DNA from 3 places in the Sphingomonas sp. NPDC092440 genome. Region 2 is predicted to be linked to each of the others. Evidence: predicted binding sites of a transcription regulator. Region 2 holds the regulator's gene; each other region holds the start of a gene.

Region 1 (3,275 bases), on a different contig from region 2:
ATTCGGTGAAGCCGGCGCGCCGCGCATCCGCCGCGCTGCCGCTCACCGGCAACCCTTCGAAGACGAGCGAGGGCGGCGGCGTGCGGACGGGCTCGGCGCCGGCCCACAGAATCGCCGCCATCAGCGCCACGGCGCAGGATGTCGGCACCAGCATCCCGGGGCGTGCCCATTCGCCGGCCAATTCTCGCAGCATCGATCGCCCCGCCAATCTGTTCGCGACACGATGTTCCATAGCCCAGCAAGCGATTGCAACCCCTTGGCAAATAACGGAGTCGCGCTCAGCGCCCCAGCAGATGATCGACGAACTGGCCCAGCGACTTGAACCCCGCCAGCTGCAGCCCGCCCTTGTCCTTCGCCTGCACGGCCGGGGCGAGCGCGCGGCCGAAGCCGAGCTTCGCCGCCTCGCGGCAGCGCAGCGCGCCATGCGCCACCGGGCGCACCTCGCCCGACAGCGCGATCTCGCCGAACACCACCGCGTCCACCGGGATCGGCCGCTCGGCCAGCGCCGAGACGAGCGCGGCCGCCACCGCCATGTCCGCCGCCGGATCCTGCACGCGGTAGCCGCCGGCGATGTTGAGATAGACTTCGCAGGTCGAGAAGCTGAGCCCGCACCGCGCCTCCAGCACCGCGAGGATCATCGCCAGCCGCCCGCCGTCCCAGCCCACCACCGCGCGCCGCGGCGTCGCTCCGCTCGCCAGCCGCACGGTGAGCGCCTGCACCTCGATCAGCACCGGCCGGGTGCCCTCCAGCGCGGGGAACACCACCGTGCCGGTCACATTCTCGTCGCGCGCGGTGAGGAACAGCGACGAGGGATTGGAGACTTCCTCCAGCCCCTCGGTCTGCATCGCGAACACGCCGATCTCGTCGGTGCCGCCGAAGCGGTTCTTCACCGCGCGCAGGATGCGATACTGGTGGCTGCGCTCGCCCTCGAACGCCAGCACCGTGTCGACCATGTGCTCGAGCACGCGCGGGCCGGCGATGCTGCCGTCCTTGGTGACATGGCCGACCAGCACCAGCGCGGTGCCGCGTTCCTTGGCGAAGCGGATCAGCTCGCCCGAGGCGGCACGCACCTGGCTCACCGTGCCCGGCGCGCCCTCGATCAGGTCCGAATGCATCGTCTGGATCGAATCGATGATCAGCAGCGCGGGCGGCGCCCCCTCGCCCAGCGTGGTCAGGATGTCGCGCACCGAAGTCGCCGCGGCCAGCATCACCGGCGCCTTGCCCAGGCCCAGCCGCCGCGCGCGCAGCCGCACCTGGTCCGCCGCCTCCTCGCCCGAGACATAGGCGACCGCCAGCCCGCGCGAAGCGATCCGCGCCGCCGCCTGGAGCAGCAGGGTCGACTTGCCGATGCCGGGGTCGCCGCCGATCAGCGTGGCCGAGCCCTCGACGAAGCCGCCGCCCAGCGCGCGATCGAACTCGGCGATGCCGGTCGAGGTCCGCTCGGGCAGCGCGATATCGGTGTTGAGCCCGGTCAGCTGGATCGCCCGCCCGCCCGATTGGAGGTTGTGGCGCGCCTGGAACGGCGTCACTACCGCCCCGGCGTCCTCCACCATCTGGTTCCACTCGCCGCAATCGCCGCACTGCCCTGCCCATTGCGAGGAGACCGAGCCGCAGGCCTGGCAGACATAACGCTTCTTGAGTTTCGCCATGGCCGCGAAGGTAGCGGGAGAACAAGATGAGAACAATAGCGCAAACGCCCGCTCATGGACCGGCGGAGGGCGGCGAACGGCCTCCTGCACGGGATATTGACGGTTTCTCCACACGACCTCCAGAAAGGAGAACTATGCGCCAAGGTTGCCCCTCGCGCCCGCGGACGGTATCGCGCGCGCCATGAAGCCCACCGAGCTCCGCGTCGCACTGTTCAGCGGCAACTATAACTACGTCCGCGACGGCGCGAACCAGGCGCTCAACCTGCTCGTCGGCTATTTGCTCGATCAGGGCGTGAAGGTCCGCGTCTATTCGCCGACCACCGATACCCCGGCCTTCCCGCCGACGGGCGATCTGGTGAGCGTGCCGGCGCTGCCCGTGCCGGGCGGACGCGACGAATATAAGTTCGCCAAGGGCATCAAGGCGGTGCTGCCGGATCTGGAGGCCTTCGCGCCCAATCTCGTCCATGTCTCCGCGCCCGAGATACTCGGCCACCGCGCGGTCACCTGGGCGCGCCGGAACAACATCGCCTCGGTGGCCTCGGTCCATACCCGGTTCGAGACTTATCCTGCCTATTATCATATCGGCTTCGTCACGCCGCTGCTGATCTGGACGCTCACCCGCTTCTACAACCGCTTCGACACCGTGCTGCCCACCGGGCGCGGCATGGAGGAGCTGCTGCGCGGCTGGGGCGTCGAGCGGCCGATGCGGATCTGGTCGCGCGGCGTGAATCACGACCGCTTCAATCCGGGGCGCCGCAGCCTCGAATGGCGGCGTTCCCTGGGCATCGCGGACGACGAGGTCGCGGTGAGCTTCCTCGGCCGGCTGGTGCTGGAAAAGGGGCTCGACATCTTCGCCGAGGTGGTCGGCGAACTGCAGCGGCGCGGCGTGAAGCATCGCGTGCTCGTGATCGGCAAGGGGCCCGCGGAGCAATGGTTCGCCGAGCGCGTGCCCGATGCCGTGTTCGCCGGCTTCCAGGCGGGCGACGATCTCGGCCGCGCGGTCGCCTCCATGGACGTGTTCTTCAATCCCTCCCTTACCGAGAGCTTCGGCAACGTCACGCTGGAGGCGATGGCCGCCGGCGTGGCCGTGGTCGCCGCCAATGCGGTCGGCCCGGTCGGCATGGTCGAGGAGAATGTGAGCGGCCTGCTGGTCGATCCGGGCAAGGGCGCGATGCGCCGCTATGCCGATGCGATCCAGCATTATTGCGAGAACCACGATGCGCGGCGGGCCGCGGGCGCGGCCGGACACGCGATCGCCGAAACCTATCAATGGGACGCGATCAACCAGAAGGTGCTCGACGCCTATCTCGAGGCGATCGGGAAGCGGGCCTGACTCCTTCTCCCCTTCAGGGGAGAGGGAAATTAGCGCCAATCATATTTCAGCCCGTCCTCGCGAAAGGCGAACCGGTCGAGATGGCGCTCCACCGCGCCCTTCAGCCCCTCGAGCTGCTCGGACGAGCTGGCGTCGATCCGGATGTCGAGCCCGGTCTCGGCGACATTGAAGGTCACCACCGCATCGCCCGGATGGTCCGCGCCGCGCGCGTCCCTGGGGAAGATCACCGTGCCGTTCTCCGGCGTGAACTCCACCTGGAGATTGTGCTGCCAGTGCTTGCACAGCTGCTGCAG
Region 2 (3,275 bases):
GGCGCGCTGCTCGTGCTGCTGCTCTGGCCCGAAGTGCTGGCGGGAGCCAGCTTCCAGCTGAGCTTCGCGGCGGTCACTGCGATCGTCGCGCTGCACGAGAGCCCGCGCATGCACCGCTGGTTCGGCAAGCGCGAGGAGAGCCGGGGCATGGCGCTGCTGCGCGGGGCCGGCGCGCTGCTGCTCACCGGCGTCGTGGTCGAGCTGGCGCTGATGCCGATCGGGCTGTTCCATTTCCACCAGGCCGGCCTTTACGGCGCGCTCGCCAACATCGTCGCCATCCCGCTCACCACTTTCGTGATCATGCCGATCGAGGCGCTGGCGCTGCTGCTCGACCTGGCCGGGCTCGGCGATCCCGCCTGGTGGCTCACCGCGCGGACGCTCGACCTGCTGCTCTGGCTGGCGAGGACGACTGCCGCGGCACCGGGCGCGGTGGCGGCGCTGCCGGCCATGCCGCAGGGCGCCTTCGCGCTGATGGCGGCGGGCGGCCTGTGGCTGGCGCTGTGGCGTACCGGCGCGCGCTGGGCGGGCGCGGCGCCGCTGGCGATCGGCCTGGCCTGGATGCTCGCCACGCCCGCGCCCGACCTGATCGTCACCGGCGACGGGCGGCATCTCGCGATCCGCATGCCCGATGGCAGCATGGCCCTGCTGCGCGACCGGGCGGGCGACTATACCCGCGACATGCTGGCCGAGACGGGCGGATCGGATGCCGAGCCGGTCGCGCTTGCCGATCAGCCGGGCGCGCGGTGCAGCCTGGACCTGTGCATGATCGAGCATCGGGCCGGTGGCCGCGTCTGGCGCGTGGCGGCGACACGGAGCGGCTATGCCTTGCCCTGGGCCGAATTCACGGCGCTGTGCCGCAGCGTCGACGTGATGATCAGCGACCGGCGCCTGCCGGCCGCCTGCGCCCCGCGCTGGCTCAAGCTCGACCGGCCGGCACTGGCCAAGACCGGCGGGGTGGCGATCGCCTTTGCCGGCGGGCGCGTGACCATGGTGCGCGGGGCCGGCCGCCATCCCTGGCTCGATCCGCCCAGGGTCCAGCCATTTCATGTGCCGGGTGCAATTCCTGCTGTCGGGACACGAAATTCCTCGCTTTCGGCCCGGATCGCGCTTCTCTTCCCTTCATGATCCGGCCTCCCAAGAAGAGCGATACGATCGAAGTGCGGCTGCCCCATGCGGTGAAGCGCGCCTTCATGGCGCAGTGCCGTGCCGAAGGGCGCACCGCGAGCGACGTGGTGCGGGGCTTCGTCGAGGCGCGCCTTTCCCGCGAGGCGAGGGCGGTGCCGGCCCTGCGCCGCTGGTCCCGGCCCATCGCCGCGGCCGCGATGCTCGCGGCGCTGGCGCTCGCCATTCCCGGTGCGATGTCAACCGCACCGGACCTGCGGCCGGCCTTCGCCGCGATCGACCGCAATCATGACGGGCTGCTGACCCCCGACGAATTTGGTCCTCGCCCGCAGGCTCCGGGTATCGATTGCGCGCCCCATCGGGTGCTGGCGCTGCCGCTGCGCCGTGCCGCGATGCCGGAGGTGCGCGGCATTCGGCCCTTCATCCTCTCGGCGCGAGACTTCGACCTTGCCAGGGCCGACGCGAACAAGGACGGCAAGGTGAGCTTCGCCGAATATGCGGCGCAACGATTGCGGATGTTCCGGGCAGGATTCGACCTGCTCGACGCCGACCATGACGGCATGCTGATGCCGGGCGAATATGCGGCGGCCTGGAGCCTGTTCCGCTTTCGCGGCGAGCAGCCCGATCTGGCGCCCTTTCAGGAACTCGACCGCAATGGCGACGGCAGGGTCGCCTGGGCCGAGTTCCTGGCCTGAGCCGTCAGTAGCGGCGGAGCAGCCCGGCGAGGCGGCCCTGCACGCGGACCTGGTCGGGGCGGTAGCGCTGCGGATTATAGTCGCGATTGGCCGGGTCGAGCCGGATCATCCCGCCTTCCTTGCGGAAATATTTCAGCGTCGCCTCGTTCTCGTCGATCAGCGCCACCACGATCTCGCCCTCGCGGGCCGTCTCGGTGCGGCGGATCAGCGCGAAATCGCCATCGAGGATGCCGGCCTCGACCATCGAATCGCCCGCCACTTCGAGCGCATAATGCTCGCCCGCGCCGAGCAGGGCGGCGGGCACCGGCAGCATGGTCGAATCCTGCAGCGCCTCGATCGGCGTGCCGGCGGCGATGCGGCCGTGCAGCGGGATCTCGACCACGTCGTTGGCGGGGGCCGGAGGTGTCGCGGAAGTTGACGAAGTTGACGCCACGGGGGCCGTGTTCTTCGGGCTTGCGGGCTTCTTCGCCTCGCCCCGTTCCGGCATGCGCAGCACTTCGAGCGCGCGGGCCCGGTTGGGCAGGCGGCGGATGAACTCGCGCTCTTCCAGCGCCGAGATCAGCCGATGGACGCCCGACTTCGACTTGAGGTCGAGCGCCTCCTTCATTTCCTCGAACGAAGGCGACACGCCAGTCTCGGCAAGCCGATCGGCAATGAAGCAGATGAGCTCGTGCTGCTTGCGCGTGAGCATCCAGTTTCTCCCGGTCTGGAACAGACTGGGAACGTTTTTGCAATGTTCCGCCTGCTTGTCAAGCGATGTCGAGGATTTCCGCCGAGTCGCCGGTTTTCGCCTCCGGGGCCCCCGCCGGGCGGACGATCAGGCAGGTGGCGCGCGCCAGCGTGCGCAGCATCGAGGAGTCCTGGATCGTCGCGGCATGGGCGCGGCCGCCGATCAGCTCGGCGCGGAGATAGTCGGCGCGGGCGCCGGTGGCGGGCAGGGGCTCGCCCAGGGGGACGGTGCGGGTACGCGGCAGCGGGTCGGCGGCACCGGCGAGATGTGCGATCAGCGGGCGGACGAACAGCGTCGCGGTGACGAAGGCCGAGACGGGATTGCCCGGCAGGCCGAGCACCGCGGCATCGCCCAGCCGGCCGGCCATCATCGGCTTGCCGGGGCGCAGCGCCACTTTCCAGAAATCGATCGCGGCACCGGCCGCCTCGAGCGCGGGGCGAACCAGGTCGTGATCGCCGACCGAGGCGCCGCCGGTGGTGACGAGCAGGTCGCAATCGAGCGCGCGGAACGCGGCTTCGAGCACGTCCCGGCGATCGGGCAGGATGCCGAGGTCGATCAGCTCCACCGGCAGGCCGGCAAGCAGCGCGGCGAGGAGCAGGCGGTTGGTCTCGGGGATCTGGTCGGGGCCGAGCGGGGCACCGGGCGGCACCAGCTCGTCGCCGGTCGAAAGTAGCGCGACGCGCACCTTGCGGCGGACGGGCAGGGCGGCATGGCCGGCGATCGCGGCG
Region 3 (3,275 bases), on a different contig from region 2:
CCCATGTCGAGGATATAGTCGGCGCTGCGGATCGCGTCCTCGTCATGCTCGACGACCAGCACGGTGTTGCCGAGGTCGCGCAGCCGCTTGAGCGTGGCGAGCAGCATGTCGTTGTCGCGCTGGTGGAGGCCGATGCTCGGCTCGTCGAGGACGTAGAGGACGCCCGACAGCCCCGAGCCGATCTGGCTGGCCAGGCGGATGCGCTGGCTCTCGCCGCCGCTGAGCGTGCCCGAGGTGCGATCGAGGTTGAGATAGTCGAGGCCGACATTGTTGAGGAAGCCGAGCCGCTCGTCGATCTCCTTGAGGATCGCGCGGGCGATCTCCTTCTGCTGGGGCGTCAGCGTCTCGGGCAGCGCCTTGAACCAGCCGAGCGCGTCGACCACCGAGAGGCGGGTGGCGTGGCTGATGTCCTCGCCCGCGATCTTGACCGCCAGCGCCTCGGGCTTGAGGCGGGCGCCGCCACAGGTCTCGCAGGGATGGGCCGCCTGGTATTTCGACAGTTCCTCGCGCATCCACGCCGATTCGGTCTGCAGCATGCGGCGGTTGAGGTTGCCGATCACGCCCTCGAACGGCTTCTTCACGTCATAGGACTTCTTGCCGTCGACAAAGGTGAGGGTGACCGGCTTGCCGCCGGTGCCGTGGAGGATGATCAGCTGGACCTCGCCCGGCAGGTCGCGCCAGGGCGTGTCGAGGCTGAAGCCGAACTCGCGGGCGAGGCTGCCCAGCACCTGCATGTAATAAGGGGAAGGCGGGTTGGACTTGGCCCAGGGGACCACCGCCCCCTTCTTGATGCTGAGATCATGGTTGGGGACGACCAGATCCTCGTCGAACACCAGCTTCTCGCCCAGGCCGTCACAGGCCGGGCAGGCGCCCTGCGGCGCGTTGAACGAGAAGAGGCGGGGCTCGATCTCGGAAATGGTGAAGCCGCTGACGGGGCAGGCGAACTTCTCGGAAAAGACGATGCGGTTGTCGGGGATGCCGGCGCCCTTGAGCTGGCCGCCGGTGGCGTTGAACTCGGCGCGCGCCTCCTGGACGCGGGCGCCGGTGATCTCGGCCACGGTCGCGTCCACGAGATCCACATAGGCCAGCCCCTCGGCGAGCTTGAGCGCGGTCTCGAAGCTCTCCGCCAGGCGAGTGCCGATATCGTCGCGCACGACGAGGCGGTCGATCACCACTTCGATGTCGTGCTTGTACTTCTTGTCGAGGGCGGGCGCCTCCTCGATCAGATAGGTCTCGCCGTCGATGCGGACGCGCTGGAAGCCGGCGCGCTGCCATTCGGCGAGCTCCTTGCGATACTCGCCCTTGCGGCCGCGCACGACCGGGGCGAGCAGGAGCAGCCGGGTGCCCTCGGGCAGCGCCAGGACCCGGTCGACCATCTGGCTGACGGTCTGCGCCGAGATCGGCAGGCCGGTGGCGGGCGAATAGGGAATGCCGACGCGCGCCCAGAGCAGGCGCATATAGTCGTAGATCTCGGTGACCGTGGCGACCGTCGAGCGGGGGTTGCGCGAAGTCGTCTTCTGTTCGATCGAGATGGCGGGGCTGAGGCCCTCGATATGCTCGACATCGGGCTTCTGCATCAGCTCGAGGAACTGGCGGGCATAGGCGCTCAGCGACTCGACATAGCGGCGCTGGCCCTCGGCATAGATGGTGTCGAAGGCGAGGCTCGACTTGCCCGAGCCCGAGAGGCCGGTGATCACCGTGAGCGTGTCGCGCGGAATGTCGACGTCCACGCCCTTGAGATTGTGCTCGCGCGCGCCGCGGACGGAGATGGTGGTAAGTGCCATGCCGGGGGTTCTAGCTTTGTTCCTGGAGAGATTCCAGTGGGGAGATAGGAACGCCGGGCAGGCGATGCCAGCTGCCGCGCATCCTGGACGGACGCGCGGGACCGGGCCGGGGGCGGCGCACCGCCCCCGGCGGCGGGATCAGGGCGTCTTCTTGCCCACCGTCACGCCGGTGAGGATGAGCTTCTGGCCGTTGATCGAATCATAGCCGGGCGTGACCGTGTTGGTCTGGATATTGAACACCCCGCCATATTCGGCCGCGGCGGGGCCGTTGAACTGGCCGAGCCAATAGCCGGTGGTCGCCGCGCTGGTCTGTCCCATGCTGAAGATCGCGTTGTTGCGGTTGCCGGTGAAATCGAAGCGTCCGAAATCGGTGGTCGTGCCGCCGTTCGCGCCCTTGATCGCCAGCGAGCCGCTGATGCCGAACCCGGCGAAGTTCACGCTCATGCTGCTGGTGCCGCTCAGCGCGTAGAAATCGCTGGTGTTGCTTCCCGCCGGCGTGATCGCGCCATGGCCATAGAGCACGCCGGCATAGTTGGCCGTGCCCGTGCGCGGCAGCTGGCTGTCGAGCGTGGCGACGCCGAAGGGGATGAAATAATGGTCGTTGTCCTTCGAGAGGCCGGGCGGATAATTGCGCACCCGGGTGAAGTCGACGAAGCTCGTATAGGTGAGCGCCAGCTCGCCATTGCCGGCGCCGGTGCCATAGATCTTCGCCGTCCAGTCGACATTGTTGGCGGCGGTTCCGCGATAGACCGAGAAGACGGCGTTGCTCTCCGCCGCAACCTTGTCGGCCTGGCCGAAGCCGATGCTGAATGCCTCGCCGTCGGAGCCGCCGCCCAGCGGGCGCGAGACGAGATAGCTGTTCGTCGCCGGATCCCAGCGCACCCGCGCCATGGACTGGCTGGCGCTGATCAGGCCGGCATTCGAGGAGATGAAGCCGCGATTGTTGATCGGATACTGCCAGTGCATGACCAGCGAATAGCCGCTGGTGAAATCGGTGGGCGCGGTCAGCTCGGCGAGCGTCTTGCGCCCTTCCAGGATCGCCGGGTTCGAGATGCCGGTCAGCGTGCCGCTGGCCACGTTGCCGCCCGCATCCGCGACGGCGAAGCTGGCACCGACTTCCTGCGCCGTCGGGCCGTAGAAGCGCCCGTCGATCGTGCCGTTGTGCGCGCCGAACAGGTCGAGCTGGAAGGTGCCGCCGAACCGGTTGGCCGTGCTGGACAGCGCGGCGGTGCCCGAGAAGCCGCCGGCGGCGATGGCGTTGTTGGGCAGGCTGCTGCCGGCCCGGGCGCCGCCGACCAGGTCGATGGCGCCGGTGCCGAAATTGACCGAGAGCGTGCCGCTGCCGTCCATCTGGATCGGCTGCGGGTCGCCCGAGTGGAAGATCGATCCGTTGAGCGTCAGGTCATAGGCGGCGCTGCCGGTGCGCGGCAGCGCGGTATCCGCGGTGGCATAGCCGAAGGTCACGTCGTCGATCACGAATTGCCAGGGCTG

What was found. Region 2 encodes LexA, which represses DNA repair genes until DNA is damaged. Its sites were predicted from a motif close to GTTCCNCNCTTGTTCT; they were not measured.
Region 1: a site for LexA is predicted at 1,668-1,683, ahead of radA (DNA repair protein RadA). Genes of this name have one in related genera too.
Region 3: a site for LexA is predicted at 1,792-1,807, ahead of uvrA (excinuclease ABC subunit UvrA). Genes of this name have one in related genera too.

Annotation. Positions count from the first base shown of each region.
Region 1 is NZ_JBIVQA010000003.1:64,142-67,416, reverse strand. Features, by position in the region: gene ACIQCS_RS05625 (hypothetical protein) at 1-193, opposite strand, end outside; gene radA (DNA repair protein RadA) at 279-1,649, opposite strand; gene ACIQCS_RS05615 (glycosyltransferase family 1 protein) at 1,831-2,982, shown strand; gene ACIQCS_RS05610 (DUF2218 domain-containing protein) at 3,012-3,275, opposite strand, start outside.
Region 2 is NZ_JBIVQA010000007.1:264,464-267,738, reverse strand. Features, by position in the region: gene ACIQCS_RS14205 (ComEC/Rec2 family competence protein) at 1-1,125, shown strand, start outside; gene ACIQCS_RS14200 (EF-hand domain-containing protein) at 1,122-1,817, shown strand; gene lexA (transcriptional repressor LexA) at 1,822-2,508, opposite strand; gene glp (gephyrin-like molybdotransferase Glp) at 2,567-3,275, opposite strand, start outside.
Region 3 is NZ_JBIVQA010000016.1:90,905-94,179, forward strand. Features, by position in the region: gene uvrA (excinuclease ABC subunit UvrA) at 1-1,784, opposite strand, end outside; gene ACIQCS_RS21205 (transferrin-binding protein-like solute binding protein) at 1,923-3,275, opposite strand, start outside.